DNA from 3 places in the Mesorhizobium sp. B2-5-4 genome. Region 1 is predicted to be linked to each of the others. Evidence: predicted binding sites of a transcription regulator. Region 1 holds the regulator's gene; each other region holds the start of a gene.

What was found. The regulator PhoB, encoded in region 1, activates phosphate uptake and scavenging genes when phosphate is short. The targets are predictions, from matches to a motif close to TGTCATNNANCTGTCAT.
Positions count from the first base shown of each region.
Region 2: a site for PhoB is predicted at 2,271-2,287, ahead of FJ492_RS20385 (PhoX family phosphatase). Genes of this name have one in related genera too.
Region 3: a site for PhoB is predicted at 3,806-3,822, ahead of FJ492_RS06550 (toxic anion resistance protein). Genes of this name have one in related genera too.

Region 1 is NZ_VFUR01000006.1:223,376-228,961, forward strand. Features, by position in the region: gene xylF (D-xylose ABC transporter substrate-binding protein) at 1-900, opposite strand, end outside; gene FJ492_RS10085 (ROK family protein) at 1,169-2,416, shown strand; gene phoB (phosphate regulon transcriptional regulator PhoB) at 2,419-3,108, opposite strand; gene phoU (phosphate signaling complex protein PhoU) at 3,128-3,835, opposite strand; gene pstB (phosphate ABC transporter ATP-binding protein PstB) at 3,861-4,664, opposite strand; gene pstA (phosphate ABC transporter permease PstA) at 4,661-5,512, opposite strand; gene pstC (phosphate ABC transporter permease subunit PstC) at 5,516-5,586, opposite strand, start outside.
Region 2 is NZ_VFUR01000016.1:96,512-102,097, reverse strand. Features, by position in the region: gene FJ492_RS20390 (hypothetical protein) at 1-72, opposite strand, end outside; gene FJ492_RS20385 (PhoX family phosphatase) at 205-2,208, opposite strand; gene FJ492_RS20380 (hypothetical protein) at 2,487-2,978, shown strand; gene FJ492_RS20375 (response regulator transcription factor) at 3,200-3,862, opposite strand; gene FJ492_RS20370 (sensor histidine kinase) at 3,859-5,250, opposite strand; gene FJ492_RS20365 (hypothetical protein) at 5,420-5,586, shown strand, end outside.
Region 3 is NZ_VFUR01000004.1:95,548-101,133, forward strand. Features, by position in the region: gene FJ492_RS06535 (hypothetical protein) at 1-473, opposite strand, end outside; gene FJ492_RS06540 (5-bromo-4-chloroindolyl phosphate hydrolysis family protein) at 473-1,090, opposite strand; gene FJ492_RS06545 (substrate-binding domain-containing protein) at 1,102-2,673, opposite strand; gene FJ492_RS06550 (toxic anion resistance protein) at 2,685-3,764, opposite strand; gene FJ492_RS06555 (alpha/beta hydrolase) at 3,879-4,565, opposite strand; gene FJ492_RS06560 (OpgC family protein) at 4,767-5,586, shown strand, end outside.

The sequences.
Region 1 (5,586 bases):
GCCAGGCGTCGTGAAGTCCTTCGCGCCGGCGATGTCGGTCATCTTCTTGCCGTCGGCGAGCTGCGAGGCGATCTCGGCGGCGTTCTTGCCGAGTTCACGCGCATCCTTCCACACCGACACGGTCTGGGTGCCGAGCGCGATGCGGTTGAGCGCGGCGTGGTCGCCGTCCTGGCCAGAGACCGGCACGGTGCCGGCGAGCCCCTGCGCCGTCAGCGCCGCGACGACGCCGCCGGCGGTGCCGTCATTGGCCGCGACCACGGCGTCGACCTTATTGTCGTTGGCGGTGAGGAACTGCTCCATGTTCTTCTGGGCGTTGGCGGGCAGCCAGCCGTCCGTATAGGCTTCGCCGACATTCTTGATCTTGCCGCTGTCGATGGCTTCCTTCAGCACTTCCATCGAGCCCGAGAACAGGAAGTCGGCATTCGGGTCGGCACCCGAGCCCTTGATGAAGACGTAATTGCCTTCAGGCTTGACCTTGAACACCTCGCGAGCCTGCATGCGGCCGACTTCCTTGTTGTCGAAGGTCAGGTAAAAGACGTCCTTGTTCTCGATCAGGCGGTCATAGCCGACGACCGGAATGCCCTCGTCGAGCGCCTTCTGCACCGCTGGGCCGATGGCCGAAGCATCCTGCGCCAGGATGATCAGCGAATTGGCGCCCTGGGAAATCAGGCTTTCGACATCGGTCAGCTGCTTGCCGGGATTGGACTGCGCATCGGCGGAAATGTACTTGTCGCCCGCGGCCTCGATCGCTTTCTTCATGGCGGCCTCGTCGGTCTTCCAGCGCTCTTCCTGGAAATTCGACCAGGAAACGCCGATGACCTTGTCCTTCGCCTGCGCCACCGACGCCAGCGTCAGCGACATGGCGACACCCGCCAGGATGGCGACTGTGAATCTCTTCATGGTATATCCTCCCTGCGCCGCGTATGGCGCGACCAAACTGGCCCGAAGGCCGGCATAGGCCCTATTTTTTCGAGCCTCGAAAAAACACTGATCCATCGTCGGAACACTGTCAACATCGATTCTGATGGATTTTGAGGTGCCGGGAGCCTTTTTTCGAGTCCCGCAATAAATAAATGACAGCTCCTGCCGCATCTGCCAGTATTCGGCCCATTGCCGGAGAGGTTCGAGGGGGTGTCAAGAACCGCGGCGACGGGAGGATGTGGGAAGCATGTCGGTCGGAATCCGCCACGACGATCTGCGCCGGCGCAACCGCGCCATGGTGATTGCAGCCGTGCGTCAGGGTGGTCAGCCCTCGCGCACCGAGATCGCCGCCACCACCGGCCTCAGCCACTCGACCATATCGGCGATATCAGCCGACCTGATCGACGAGGGTATCCTGACCGAAGGCAAGCCGAACGAAGCCGGTTCACTGAAACGCGGCCGGCCGCAGGTTGGCCTTGGCCTCAACCCCGAGGCCGCGGCTGTGATGACCGTGGTGCTGTCGCTGAATTTCCTGTCCGTCGCCGTCATCGATTATTCCGGCCAGGTGGTCGCCGAGGAACAGCGACGGCTGGACACGCTGACCATGTCGCGCGAGGCGCTGATCGGCGAATGCACGGCAATAGTGCGGCGGCGCCTCGAGGACCCCGATCTCGACGTCCGCAGTATTGCCCGCATCGCGCTGGCGATCCAGGGCATCACCGACAGCGAGGCGCGTGCGATGCTGTGGTCGCCGATCACGCCGCAGACGAACATTCCCTTCGCCGACATACTTGAAGCCGAGTTCGGCATCCCCGCCACCATGGAGAACGACTGCAACATGATGGCGGTGGCGCTGCGCTGGCGCGACCCCGAACGCTACCGCGACGACTTCATCGCCATCCTGCTCTCGCACGGCATCGGCATGGGCCTGGTGCTGAAGGGCGAGCTGTTCACCGGCACGCATTCATCGGGAGGCGAGTTCGGCCACATGATCCATCGCCCGGGAGGCGCGCTCTGCCGCTGCGGACGGCGCGGCTGCGTCGAGGCCTATGCCGGCAACTACGCCATCTGGCGCAACGCCAGGCAGCTTGGCGAGGACGCCGAACCGGTCGCAGATGTCAGCGATGCGCAGATGCGGACACTCGCCGCGACGGCAAGGGAGAAAGACGGACCGGAGCGCGAAGCCTATCGCAAGGCCGGCGAGGCGCTGGGCTATGGGCTGGGCAGCCTGTTCGCGCTGATCGATCCCGCACCCGTCGCCATGGTCGGCGTCAGCGCCGCCGCCTTCGACCTGATCGAGCCGGCCTTGCGCGAGGCCATCGGCCAGACCGCCGGCGGCCAGCATTCGGAATCGATTTCCTTCGACACCGAGCCGAACGAGCTGCCGCTCATCCGCGAAGGTTGCGCTATGCGCGCATTGACCTTCGTGGACCAGGAGATTTTCGCGCCGGGCGTGCTGGCGAGGCCCGGCGTTCCGGGCAAGAATGTAGCCTGATTTCAGTCTTCGCGGATCGCGTAACCAGCGCCGCGAATGGTGCGGATCACGTCCGGCATACGGCCGTTGTTGACCGCCTTGCGCAGCCGGCCGACATGCACGTCCACGGTGCGTTCATCGATATAGATCGTCTCGCCCCAGACATTGTCGAGCAGCTGGCTGCGCGAGAACACGCGGCCGGGATGACGCATCATGAATTCGAGCAGGCGGAACTCGGTCGGTCCGAGCCGGATCTCGCTCTTCTTGCGATAGACACGGTGCGATTCCCGGTCGAGCACGATGTCGCCGACCTTGAGCACGCTGGACAGCACTTCCGGCTTGGCGCGGCGCAGCAGCGCCTTGACCCGGGCCATGAATTCCGGTGTCGAGAACGGCTTGACCAGATAGTCGTCGGCACCGGTCGAGAGGCCGCGCACGCGGTCGCTCTCCTCGCCGCGCGCCGTCAACATGATGATCGGCAGCCTCTCGGTCTCGGGCCGCATTCGCAGGCGCCGACAGAGTTCGATGCCGGAAACCGCCGGCACCATCCAGTCGAGCACCAGGAGGTCGGGCACGTTCTCCTGGAGGCGGATCTCGGCTTCGTCGCCGCGTGTCACCACCTCGACCTGGTAGCCTTCCGATTCCAGATTGTAGCGGAGAAGCACGCCGAGCGGCTCCTCGTCCTCCACCACCATGATGCGTGGCGCGATCATCGATTGATCATCCCTGCCGTCAAGCCGCCGGCACCGACATCGCCGTCTCGTCCTGCTTCGGACGGTTGGCGGGCAGTTGCGTGCCGGTCAGCACATAATACGCATTCTCGGCGATGTTGGTCACGTGGTCGCCGATGCGTTCGAGATTCTTGGCGCAGAACAAAAGATGCGTGCAAGCCGTGATGTTGCGGGGATCCTCCATCATGTAGGTCAGGAGTTCGCGGAACACCGAAGTGTATTTGATGTCGATGCGTTCGTCGTCATTCCTGAGCTTGGCGAGGGCGGCGGCATCGCCTGCCGCGTATTCCTCGACTACCCCCTGCACCTGGATCAGCACCAGCTGCGCCATGGAATCTATCGAGTGCGACAGATCGCGCGGGGTGGCGGTAAGGCCGACGGAGCCGACGCGCTTTGCAATGTTCTTGGCAAGGTCGCCGATGCGTTCGAGATCGCCCGCCATGCGGATGGAGCCGACGACATGACGCAGATCGTCGGCCATCGGCTGGCGCTTGGCGATCAGGGTGATGGCGCGATCGTCGAGTTCGCGCTGGCGCGCGTCCATGATGGCGTCGTCGGAGACGACGCGCTGTGCCAGCGCATTGTCGGAATTCAGCAGCGCCTTGGTGGCGCCGCCGACCATCGTGCCGGCAAGATCGCCCATGTCGCTGATCAGCTTGCTGATCTGTCCGAGATCCTCGTCGAAGGCTGCGACTGTGTGTTCGGCCATGATCCTGGTCCTCGTATGCGTGAGATCAGCCGAAGCGGCCGGTGATGTAGTCCTGCGTGCGCTTCTCGCGAGGCGACGTGAAGATCTTCTCGGTCTTGTCGAATTCGACCAGCTCGCCCAGATACATGAAAGCCGTCTGCTTCGAGACCCGCGCGGCCTGCTGCATGTTGTGTGTGACGATGACGATCGTGTAGTCGGCCTGCAACTCGTCGATCAATTCCTCGATCTTGGCAGTCGACAATGGGTCGAGCGCCGAGGCCGGCTCGTCGAGCAGGATGACCTCCGGCTTCACCGCCACGGTGCGGGCGATGCAAAGCCGCTGCTGCTGGCCGCCCGACAGACTGAGGCCGCTGGCATTGAGCTTGTCCTTGACCTCGTTCCACAGCGCGGCGCGCTTCAGCGCCTGCTCGACACGGCCGTCCATCTCGGCCTTGCCGATCTTCTCATAGAGCCTGACGCCGAAGGCGATGTTCTCATAGATCGACATCGGGAACGGCGTCGGCTTCTGGAACACCATGCCGATCTTGGTGCGCAACAGGTTGAGATCCTGCGAGCGGTCGAGAACGTTCTGGCCGTCGAGCAGCACCTGACCCTCGGCGGTCTGCTTGGGGTAGAGTTCGTAGATGCGGTTGAAGACGCGCAGCAGCGTCGACTTTCCGCAACCCGACGGTCCAATGAAGGCCGTCACGCTGCGCTCGGGCAGCGACAGCGTGATGTCCTTCAGCGCCTTCGACTGGCCGTAGTAGAAATTGAGGTTCTTGACCTCGATCTTCGCCTTGGCGGCCGCCTCGGTGGCAATCGTCATGTCTGGAGACAACATCTGGCTCATTTGTCCTCTCTGCGTCCGGTCAGGCTGCGCGCAAAGATGCTGAGCGCGAGAACCGTCAATGTGATTATGAGTGCGCCGGTCCAGGCCAGTTGCTGCCATTCCTCATAGGGGCTGAGAGCGAACTGGAAGATGGTGACCGGCAGGCTGGCCATCGGCGCGTTGAGGTTGCTCGACCAGAACTGGTTGTTCAGCGCCGTGAAAAGAAGTGGCGCCGTCTCGCCGGAAATGCGGGCGATGGCCAGCAATATGCCGGTGACGATGCCGGACATCGCCGCGCGGTAGGCCACCGAACGGATGACCACCCAGCGTGGCGCGCCAATCGCCGTGCCGGCCTCGCGCAAGGCGTTCGGCACAAGGTTGAGCATGTCCTCGGTGGTGCGCACCACGACGGGAATGACCAGGATGGCCAGTGCCACGGCACCGGCGATGGCCGAGAAATGCCCCATCGGCCGCACCATCAATTCGTAGACGAACAGGCCGATGATGATTGAGGGCGCCGACAGCAGGATGTCGTTGATAAAGCGTACCACGGTGGTGAGTTTCGAAAAGCGGCCGTATTCGGCCATGTAGGTGCCGGCCAGCACGCCGATCGGCGTGCCGACGACGATGCCGATGATGGTCATCACGATGCTGCCGTAGATGGCGTTGAGCAGGCCACCGGCATCACCGGGCGGCGGGGTCATTTCCGTGAACACCGAGAGCGAAACGCCCGACAGACCCTTATAGAGCAGCGCGCCGAGGATCAGCGCCAGCCAGGCAAGGCCGATGCCGGCGGCGATGACGCAGAGCGTCATCATCACGCCGTTCTTGCGCTTGCGGCTCTGGTGAAGCGATGCGGCTGTCGACATCGGTCAGACTCCGGTACGGGCATCGATGCGCATCAGCATGTACCGGGCGATGGCAAGGATGAGGAAGGTGATGA
Region 2 (5,586 bases), on a different contig from region 1:
ATCGAAGACACGTTGCAAGGTGGCCACTTCGTCAGGTTTGAGCAGGCCACGGTCGTAGATCGACTTGGGCATGGCGATGATCTCCTGGTCGCGATCTAGGGCGCCACGTGTAAATTGCCAATCTTTCCCGAGGCTTGAATACAATGCCACACAAAAAGAGGGACTTCGGATGCCCGGAGCCTCTCTCGTTTGTCTCGCCCGACGTCAGATGGCGATCTTGCCGCCGCCCTGTCTGGTGATCGCCACGACCGCCGGCCGCACCGGCATGTCCGGCTTGAAATCGGGCCAGCGGGTCGACGGGTCCTCGTAGTAGGAGGGCCGGCCGAACGCATCCCAGTCCTCGCCGCCGTCACCCGGATGCTGGACGGCGACGAAAGCGGTCTGGTCGTCCGGCGCGAACAGCGGGCCGCACATTTCGGCGCCGATCGGCACCCGGAAGAACAGTTTCGAGGTCGCCCGCGCCGATCCTTCCGTGTCCACCGCCCACAGGCCGTCGGTGCGGCCGGTGGCCTTCGGGCCCTGGCCGTCGGTGGCGACCCACAGGCGCCCGGCCGAATCGATCGCGCAATTGTCGGGCATGCCGAACCAGCCATGGGCCGTCGTCGCGGTGGAGAAGGTGGCGCCGACATCGGCCACCGCCGGATCGCCGCATTTCAGCAGCACTTCCCACTTGCCCTTCGTGGCGGCGAAATCGCCGCCGTCCTCGACGATCTCGATGATGTGGCCGAAGGCATTCCCGGCGCGCGGGTTGGCGGCGTCGACCTGATCGGCCTTGCGCTTGGAATTGTTGGTCAGCATGACATAGACCTTGCCGTTGCCGGCATTGGGCTGGATGTCTTCCGGCCGGTCCATCTTGGTGGCGCCAAGCAGGTCGGCGGCGCGGCGCGTCTCGATCAGCACGTCGGCCTGGCCGGCAAAACCGTTTTCCGCCGTCAGCGGACCCTGCCCGAACACGATCGGCATCCATTCGACCGAGCCGTCCTCGGCGAATTTGGCGACATGCAGCGTGCCGTCGTCGAGCAGGTCCTTGTTGGCCGCGCGGTCGCCGGCGTTGAACGTGCCCTTGGTGACGAACTTGTAGACATAGTCGAAGCGCTCGTCGTCGCCGAGATAGAAGACGACGCGGCCGTCCTTGGCGACGATCGATTCTGCACCCTCATGCTTGAAACGGCCCATGGCAGTACGCTTGCGCGGTACCGAATTCGGGTCGTTGACATCGACCTCGACGATCCAGCCGAAGCGGTTGGGCTCGTTCGGCTCCTTGGCGAGGTTGAAGCGGTCATAATGCGCGCCCCATTCATAGGCGCCTTCCGGTATGCCGAGGCGCTTGTAGTTGGCGGCTTCCTTGTGGCCCTCCGGCAGCTCGCCGGAGAAATAGCCGTGGATGTTCTCCTCGGCCATAACATAGGTGCCCCAGGGCGTGACGCCGCCGGCGCAGTTGTTGATCGTGCCGAAGACTTTCGTTCCGGACGGATCGGCATTGGTCTTGACGCGGTCATGGCCGGCGACCGGGCCGGACAGCGCCATCTCGGTGTTGGAGGTGATGCGGCGGTTGAGCTTGCCGTCACGCACCACCTGCCATTTGCCGCCGTCCTTGCGGATCTCGACGATGGTGCCGCCATGGGCGGCCATCTCGACATCGACCTGCTCCTTCGAGAGCGGCGCCACCTCGGCCGACTTCTTGCCGTCCTTCTCGACGATCTTGACGATGCCCGGGAACATCAGATGCGGGTTGGTGTATTCGTGGTTCACGACCAGCAGGCCGTGTTCCGCCGAGCCGTCGATCGCGACATAGCCGATATAGTCGTTGTTATAGCCGAACTGCCTGGCCTGGGCTTGCGCCGACTGCCTGGTCGGGTCGAATTCCGGCGAATCGGCAAACAGCGGATCGCCCCAGCGCAACAACACGTCGGCGTCGTAGCCCGGCGCGACATGGTGCTTGTCGTCGATACCGGCCTCCAGCTCGTCGAATGTGAAGGCGGAGCCTTCCGCGGCGCGAGCATCGTCGACGGCGATCATCGCCAGCGGGCTGACGGTGGCGGCGATCGCCGAGACGGCAAGCGAACCCTTGAGGAAGCCGCGGCGCGAGAACCGCGCGGCGATAATCTCGCCCATCGTGCGGTTTTCGCTGGGATTGTTGGCTGGGCCTTCGTTTTCCTCGAGCAGGCTGGTGCGGAATCGGGCATCAGTGGAGCGATGTTCGGTCATGGGAGCCTCTGGCTGGATTTGGCTGGATTTTGTTGCCTGTTCGACCGCCTTACAGTCGACCGATCACATTTTCGTGACATCGTATGCGCGCTGCCGCTCCCCCACGATACCGGTTTTCACGCCGGGGCCTTGGGACTTTAGTCCAATCTTGCGCCTGCAAAGGTCCTGGGGGACAAACGCAACGGTCGGAGGCTGCTTTCGGTCACCACGTCTTTCGGCGATGTTGGTTGCACTGCAACGTTGGGGTGAGCGCGCCGGCTCAATCGACGGAGATCAGTATGCACGGATCGATTACGGCCCGTTGTTGTCGCCTGGCTCTGAGATCGGCGGCGCTTCTGGCGCTGACCGTCGCTCCCTATGGAATTGCCTTCCATGGATTCGTGCCTGGAATCGATGCCGCGACCGCACATGCCAAGGGTGGCGGAGACGGTGGCAATGGTGGCGGCAACGGCGGCAACGGCGGCAATGGTGGCAACGGTGGTGGCAGCGGGAATAGTGGGAATAGCGGGAACAGTAACGGGAATAGCGGCGGCGGGAACAACGGAAATGGCAAGGGCCAGCGCGACAAGAGCAGCGACAAGGGCAGCCATGTCAACCCCACCACCGGCGACGAGGTCGACGTGGACGGCAACAAGATTACAGTTCAGCACCCCGACGGTATGACGGAAAACATCGAGAACGGCCGTTTCAGGATGAAGGATGCGCTCGGCCGCACCATCATCGACCGCCCGGCCACACCGGCCGATGTCAGCCGTCTCAAGGCGCTGTGAATTTCGGCCCTGTGAATTCGGCCTTGTGAATTTCGGCCTTGTGAAGCTGGTCAACAGGCAACGACCAGTTTCACACGTCACCTCCGCCGCCCCCCGGCGGAGGTGACCTCCTTTGCGTGGCGTTCCAAATGCCCCGAGGGCTTATTCCAGGAAAAAACGGTTTTCCCGCGAAAAGCGCGCAGCGCTTTCTCCTGGCGGAATTACGCAGACGCCGAACCGCTCTATGAGCGGTCCGCCTCGCGGTCGCGAAACTCGCGCATCATGAGGGCTGCTTCCGTGCGGTTTCGCACGCTGAGTTTCGACAGCACCCCCGTCATGTGGTGCTTCACGGTCTTCTCCTGCAGTTCCAGGCGCAAGGCAACTTCCTTGTTGCTCAGTCCCTCCGCCACCAGCCGCAGGATTTCGGTCTGCCGGCCGGTGAGTTGCCGCAGCCGGTCCGCCACGCCGTTGGCAGGCTGCAGGGACTGCACATCGGAAAGCAGCCGGGCCGACAACATCGGCGAAAGATAGCTTTCGCCAGCCGCCACGTTGCGCAGGATATCGGCAAGCGAGCGCGACCCGACGCCTTTGAGGACATAGCCGCGCACGCCAGCATTCAGGGCCTTGGTGACATCGCCATTGGCCTCTGAAACGGTCAATAGGACGATCTTCTGGGCGGGATGGTCTGCAAGGATGCTTGCAACCGCGGCCAGGCCGCCGCCCGGCATCGAAATATCGAGCAGCAATATGTCGGGCTGCATGGTCGAGACGATGCGTTCCGCGTCCTGCGCGGTCGCACCTTCTCCGGCTATCTCGAAGCCTCCGATCTCCGACAGGCTGCGGGTCACGCCTTCGCGGAACAGCGGATGGTCGTCGACAATGGCGATGCGAATGGCGTCCATTATGCTTGCTCCTCGACTGAAAGACGGATCACCAGCTTTGTGCCTTTCGGCCCGGTCAGGGTTTCGAACTGTCCGCCGATGCTTTCAACGCGCTCCCTGAGGCCGGCCAGCCCCAACCCCTCGGCCCGCGCCGGATCGAAGCCCGGCCCGCCATCCGACACCTCAACGAAAAGCCTGCCGTTTTTCATTCCTGCATGCACCGCCTGATCCTTGCCCCGCCCGTGGCGGTAGGCATTGTTCAGCCCCTCCTGCACGAAGCGATAGATGCTGATCTTCTCAGAAGCGCCGGGTTCGGGCAAATGTCCGGGCAGGGTGAGCCTCACCGACGTGCCCGTCCGGTGCTCATGTTCCTCGACGGCCAGCCGCAACACGTCCGCGGCCGCCGCCGTTTCTATCTGCGGCAGCACCAGGCCGGTGCAGATGCCGCGTATTTCGCGCATCGCATCCTCCAGCGTCTTGCGGATCATGGCGACCTCGGTCGAGCGGCCTTCGCTGCCATGGCCGTCGCCGGTGAACACCGGACTGTCCATGCGCAGCGCCGCCAGGGCCACGAGCTGGGCCGGGCCGTCATGCAGGTCGGCGCCGATCCGGCGCAGGTATCTTTCGTTGAGTGCGGTGGCGCGGCGGGACGCCCGCTGCACGCGTTGCCGCAAGGCGCTGTTCTGCGTCACCAGTCCTTGCAGCTCCGATACCTGGCGGCGCAGCGCCCCGCGCTGGTCGTCGATGGTGCGGCTGGCGCGCAGGACGATGCTCGACAGAAGCAGGAATGCCGTCAAGGTGGTGCCGGCCACCACCAGCCAGCTCGACAGCAGGGCGGAAGCCAGGGTGGCTTTGAAATCGCTGGCGATCTCGTAGAATTCGGTGACGGCGACCACGTCGCCGGACCAGGGTTCGCGCACGGGATTGTAGATCTCGAGCAACGGCACGCCCGCGGCCCGCTCCTTCTCTTCGTTCTCGTCGAACGTATCGAACTGGGCAACGACACTGCCCTGGAAGGCGGAACGCAGATTTTTGTTCAGGTCGAAGCGGCGGCCGATCAAATCCGCGTCCTTCGCGTAGAGCACCGTGCCGTCGCGACGCCAGAGCCTGAACGATGCCAGGCGTTTGCCGAGAGCGCCCTGGCCGAGCGTCTCGTCGAGCGCCTGTTTGACGGATGCGCTAAGCTCCTCGCTCTTGCGCAGGTCGGGCAGTAGCGGCGCAATCACGCTGTCGACATAAAGGGCCGTCGTGGCAGCCGAATTGCGAGTGATGCCGTCCCGGATCTGCGTCGTCACCCAGGTCCCTACGACCAGCATGACGACCAGAAGCCCAAAGCCGCCGGCAACGACGAATTGCAGGGCAAGGGAAAGCTCGCTCCAGCGCCGCGCCAAGTTCTGAAGAATACGAATCATGGTCCCCTGACCGCCCTTCTATCGACATGCCGGGCGATTCCAGCACATTGAGCTTCAGTCTCGCCGTTGCCAAGACCTTCGTTGGAAACGACGTCGCTTGACGTCTCGACGCGCTTCGGAAACATGGTCCGCGACATCAGGCGAAAGCCGCTTCGAGGGGGGACGGACGTTGAGTTTTTCGGGACTGCTGCAGCTTGGCCTTTCGACGGTGATCTTCCTGCTGGCGGCGACCGCCGCCAAGCAATGGGGCCTGGCACCGAGCCTGGGCAAGATCCTGCTGACGCTCGCGCTCTATTCGCTGGGCAATCTGATCATGCTGCGGCTGATCCGCGAGTT
Region 3 (5,586 bases), on a different contig from region 1:
AGCAAGGCCTTGAGATCGAGCTGGTTGTAGCCGCCCTTGGCGGCGACCGTGACTAGCCCGCTCTTCTTCAGCCCTTCGACCACCGGTCCCCAGGTGTAGACGACGATCGGCGAGTTGAGCACCACCTGGTCGTTGCGGATCGAGACGCCGTTCTTGCGCGCGAGATCGACCATGATCGAGGAAGAGGGCCACAGGAATTGCGGTTTTTGGGTGAGCAATGCCGGCTCGCGCACCATCTCAACCGAACCGGCGACACGCGCATCGAGTTCCAGCCCGTAGCCGCCAAGCGCATGCACGACGTCCAGATCGGCCAGGAATGCCTGCTTCTCGCCGCCGATGAAGCCGAACAGATGCGCTTTGTTGCCAAGATAGCCACGAAACTCGGGACGATCCTTCAGCGTCAAATAGCCGCCGGTGCCGGCAGCGGCGACACCCAGCAGACCCAGTCCGAAAGCGCGGCGCGAAATGGCCATCAGCGTCCGATATCCTCGTTCAGCGACTCCTGAATGAGTCGCAGGTCGACGTCGAGCGTGCCGAGTTCGCTATCGGCCAGGCTGTCGGCATAATGCACAAACGCGTCCTGCAGCTTGGTGATGACGGCGCCGACATTGGCGAGCCGGACCTGGCTGGGTGCACGCCGGTTCGCCAGCGTCGCGTAACCTTCCGCCACTTCCGCCGCCTGCGGCACGTAGTAGGTGAGGAAACGCCGCACCGAGGGCGCGGTTTCCGGCTTCGTCTCGACTTTGGAAATCACGTCGGCGGCGATGTCGGACAGGTTCTTCACCTTGGCCTTCATGTCCTTGTCGGTGATCGAACCGGCCGCTGCCGACAGCCGGTCCGCGGCTGGCTGCGCTTGCGCCAGAAGTTCGCGGGCGAAGGCCACTTTGCTGCCGCTGAGCGTGCTGAGGTCGAGCCCTTCGAAAAGCTGTCGCGGCGCCAGGACAAACACCAGCCCGGCAAAGACGAGGGCAGCGATGATCGCCGACACCAGAAACGGGAACTGGGTCAGAACACCCAAGCCGACAAGAAGCGCCGCCGAGATCACGCCCGCCGCGATCCAGTTCCAGTCATTGCCGAACAAGCCGCGCATCCCGGCAGGCTCTAATTGTAGCCGCGGGCGGCGCGGAAGGCGCCGGCCAGATCGCCGCTGCCGTCGAAGACCCGTGCCGACGTCGCCTTGGCGAGACTGTCGAGCTGGCTCTTGTCGGCGTCGCCGAAGGTGACGCCGAAGACCGGCACGCGCACGGGGGCGTTGCGCCAGCGTGCGAGAAACAGGTCCGCGCCGCCATCGGTGCGGCCGTCGGTCATGATGACGATGGCCGGGAGGTATTTCGAAAGGTCCGCCGTGGCAACGATCTTCCGCAGGGCCTGGTCGGCACAGGCATACATATCGGTGCCGCCGCCGGCGCGTTGCTGGGCAACGTCCGTCAGCAGCTCGCTCTGGCCCGCCGCATCGCCCTTCGCCTCGAATGTGTCGCGCACGACGGCGTCGAAAGGCAGCACGAAGATGCGGTCGGACGGCGTCCATTGCACCAGCACCTCGCTTGCCTTTTCCGGCGTGAACAGGAATTGCGCGGCCGCCTGCAACTGTTTCTCGCCCTGGTCTTCCATCGAGCCGGAGAAGTCGAAGCACAGCGCCGTCAGCGAAGGCTTGCGCAAGGCCTCCTGATAGAGGTCGAGCGCCTTGCGGATCACCGCCGGCTCCGGCATGCGGATCGATGTCACCAGCTTGCCGGGATCAAAATTCCAATCCGGCTCGGCGGTGGCCGGGATGGCCGCGCCGCCGAGCGGCAGCCGCCGGCCGGTATCGGCGATGCGTTTGCGCGCCGCGTCCGACTGCAGATAGGCGAGGAGGTCGGTGAAGAATTTTTCGACATCGGCTCCGCGTCCATGATCGATGAAGCCGAGCGGCGAGTCGCCGACAGCGACGCCGTCGGCCGGATAGACGGCGTATAGCGGCTCGTTGCCCATCTGCTTGAGCTTGTCGTTGGTCTCCTTCAGCGTCGCCTCGTAGTTCCACATCGCGTCATAGACGGTGCCCTTGCCGGCGCTGTCGACGTAGAGATCGGCGAGCCAGCCCGACGAACCGGACGAGCGCTCGACGCCTTGCAGCAAGGCACTTACCGTATCGTGCACGGCGGGATTGTCGAGGTCGCCCGGCTCGATCACCTGCTTGCCGCCGAGCGCGCTGGACAGCATGGCGAGATAGGCGCTGGCGCCCGAATTGGACTGCGTCGCCGACGTCATCAGGAATTTCAGCTTGCCGTCCTTCACCGCGGCCAGGATGTCCTTCATGAACACCGGCTTGCCGACCCAGCCGAGTTCGGTGGCCTTGGATTTGCGCACGCCCAGAATGACCGGCATCTGCGCGATCGACGTCAGGTTGCGCACCTTGCGGCCGCTGTCGAACAGGTCGACCCAGACGCTGGAGGCCGGCCAAACCGCGTCCTGGTCGAGGCCGCCAGGCTTTTGCAGTCCGAGCCCGATGTCGAGCGAGCCTTGATAGGAAATGGTGCAGGTCGCGCCTTGCTTGGCGCAGAATTCCTGGACGATCGGCTCCAGCACCGTATTCTCGGAGCCGGAGACGATCGAGAATTTGACTTGGCTGGAATTGCAGGCCGTCAAAAACACCGCGAAGGCGAGCAGCAGAACGGACGTCAGCGTCTTCGGCATGGCGGTTCCGATCAGGACTGGGTCAGTGCTTTCTTCAAGTCGATCGTCATCTGGTCCATCTGTTTTTCGGCTTCGGCCCGCTTCTGGCGGCCCTCCTGCTGGACTTTCAGAACGCCTTGTACCGTGTCGATGAGATCGCGATTGGCCTGCGCCAGCGTCTCGACGTCAACGATGCCGCGCTGCGCCTGTTCCTCGACCGAAATCGCCTGGTCCTTCATCATTTTCGACGTCTGGCGGATCATCTCGTTGGTTGCGTCGGTCACCGTGTTTTGCAGCTCGAGCGCCGACTTCTGGTTGGTCAGCCCAAGCAGGATCACCATCTTCTGCTTCCATGCCGGCACGGTCAGCGCCGAGGTCGCTTGCAAATTCTCGATCAGCGTCTCGTCGCCCGACTGGACGATGCGAATCTGCGGCAATTGCTGGATGCCGAGCTGGCGCGCCTGCACCAGGTAGAAGATGCGCTTTTCCAGGCGGTCGAGCGCCTGCACGGCGTCCTGATAGGTTTGCGCCTCCAGCGTGCCTCCAGTGTCGCCGCTAGCGGCATCCGCCGCGGCCTTCAACTTCGGCAACTCGTTGCCGCGGTAGTCATCGACGAATTTCTTGCCGGCCTGCACATAGGCATCGAGCTTGAGGATGGAGCCCTTTGTCTGCTCATGGAGCTCGTCGAGCACGGCAATGTCGCGCCGCAGCGTGTCCTTGTGACGGTCGAGTTCGAGGCCGATGCGATCGATCTGTCCCGCCACGTCCTCGTACTTCTCCTTGAAGCGCTCGAGCCGCTCCTTGAACGAGGAGAACAGGCCGCTGAGGAAACCCTGGTCCTTGAGCGAGGCCGGATCGAGATTCTTGGCCTTCATGATGATGTCGGTCAGGAGGTCGCCGGTATCGCCGAGGTCTCGGTTGCGCAACTGGGACAATATCTTGTCGGCATAGTCGCTGACTGCCTGCTGGGCACGGTCGCCATAGACAGAAATGCCGGCACGGTCTCTGACGTCGATCGTGCTTTCGATTCTGGCGATGTCGGACGGATTGGCTACGATTGCCGGCAATGTCGAAGTGTCGTCGAGCAAAGTGATGCTGTTCTTGTCGGCCATGCAGACCTCCCCTCAGTGAACAGTATCTCGATAGGCAATCTGTAACAGTGATATGTCGCCGCTGTGGACAATGGAAGCTGGAGGCAGCCCAAGGCCGTAGATAAACGCTATTCTTCAACTTGTGCGTCCGATGGACCCTTCCTGCGCAGCCGCCACCGATTCCGCCAGCCATCGGCCGACGATCGCGGCGTCCGGGTTGCCGATTTCGTGGCCCGATGGAACAATCCGGGCGTCGATTTCCGTGCCGTGCCGGCTGAGCAGCGTCACCAGCGCCGGCGCGAAAGGCCCGTAGGTCTCGTCGGCGGCTCCGGCAATGATCAATGTCCGTGTTCCCGCAAGGTCCGTCGCCGGGACCTTGTCGAGCACAGGCATTGGCCTCAGCAGCGCGGCGCTCCGGACCATGCCGGGATGGAGCAGCATCAGGCTTGAAACCAGATTGGCGCCGTTCGAATAGCCAAGGAATGTCGCGTGATCGAGATCAAGCCCGTGGCGCGCGGCGGCTTCTCTTGCGAATGCCGCGAACGTGGCGGTTTCGACACGGATGCTTTCCTGGTCGAAGCGCGTCGGCGAGATTCGCTCGAACCAGCGAAAACCGTCCTCCTGGGGGATACGGCCACGCACCGCGACCAGTGCGGCATCTGGTGCCATGCGTCTCGCCAGCGCCACCATGCTTGTCTCGTCGACACCCGATCCATGCAGCAGGAACAGGCATTCACGGCCGCCTCCGCCGGCGCCGAGGAGACGATAGGGAAAGGCCAGGTCCAGCATCGGCGGACCATTTTCGACACTGGCGCCAATCATATCGCATCCCGTTGATTATATGAGGTTTCGCTCAATTTGCCGGCTTCAAAACGCAATATTTTCATGCTCCGCGAAAGTTGATTGAACCAGGCGCATTCCAGCCCGTTTCTGCGCCGATATACTCCCTGTGGGAGGAATCGAAGCGGTGCGTCGGGGGTCGCATTGCTGGACATGAACAACCAGCTTTGAGGCCTTTTGTCGATGACCACCCCTATTTCGCCAGATCGCGATTCGCGTATCCCAGATCGCGAGTTGCGTATCCCAGATCGCAATTCGCGTATCTTGGAACGCGACACGCGTATCGATGTACTGCGCGCGCTGGCCCTGCTCACGATCTTCATCGACCATGTGCCGGGCACGGCTTTCGAGGCCCTGACCTACAAGAATTTCGGTTTTTCTGATGCGGCCGAAGCGTTCGTGCTGATTTCCGGCATCTCGGTCGCGCTCGCCTACGGCACGAAATTCCGGCCGGGAGGCCGGCTTCTGGCGACCTTGAAGATGTGGCGGCGGGCGGGCGTGCTCTACGTCGCCCATATCGTCACGACGATGGTGGTGATGGCCCTGTTCTGCGCCGTGGCGGTGTTTGCCAAGCGGCCGGAACTGCTGAAGCTCATCAATATCGAGCCGCTGATGAAGGACACGCCGCAAGTGCTGGTCGGCATCGTCACGCTTGGCCACCAGCTCGGCTACAACAACATCCTGCCGGTCTATGCCGCGCTGCTTTTGATGGCGCCGGCCTTCGTGCTGTTTGTCAGCTACAGGCCCGTCGCGGCCCTTCTCCTGTCCGGCATGCTGTGGCTCGTTGCTGGAATCTGGCAGATCGCGCCGCCCAATTATCCCGAGCCCGGTTTCTGGTTCCTCAATCCGCTGTCCTGGCAGTTCCTGTTCAACATCGGCCTTGCCGCCATGCTGCATGTCAGGCGCGGTGGTGTCATTCCGGTCAACCGCTGGCTGATCGGCGCGGCCGCCGCCTATGTGCTGGCGGCGCTGGTGTGGGTGCATAGCCCGCTCTGGGGACATA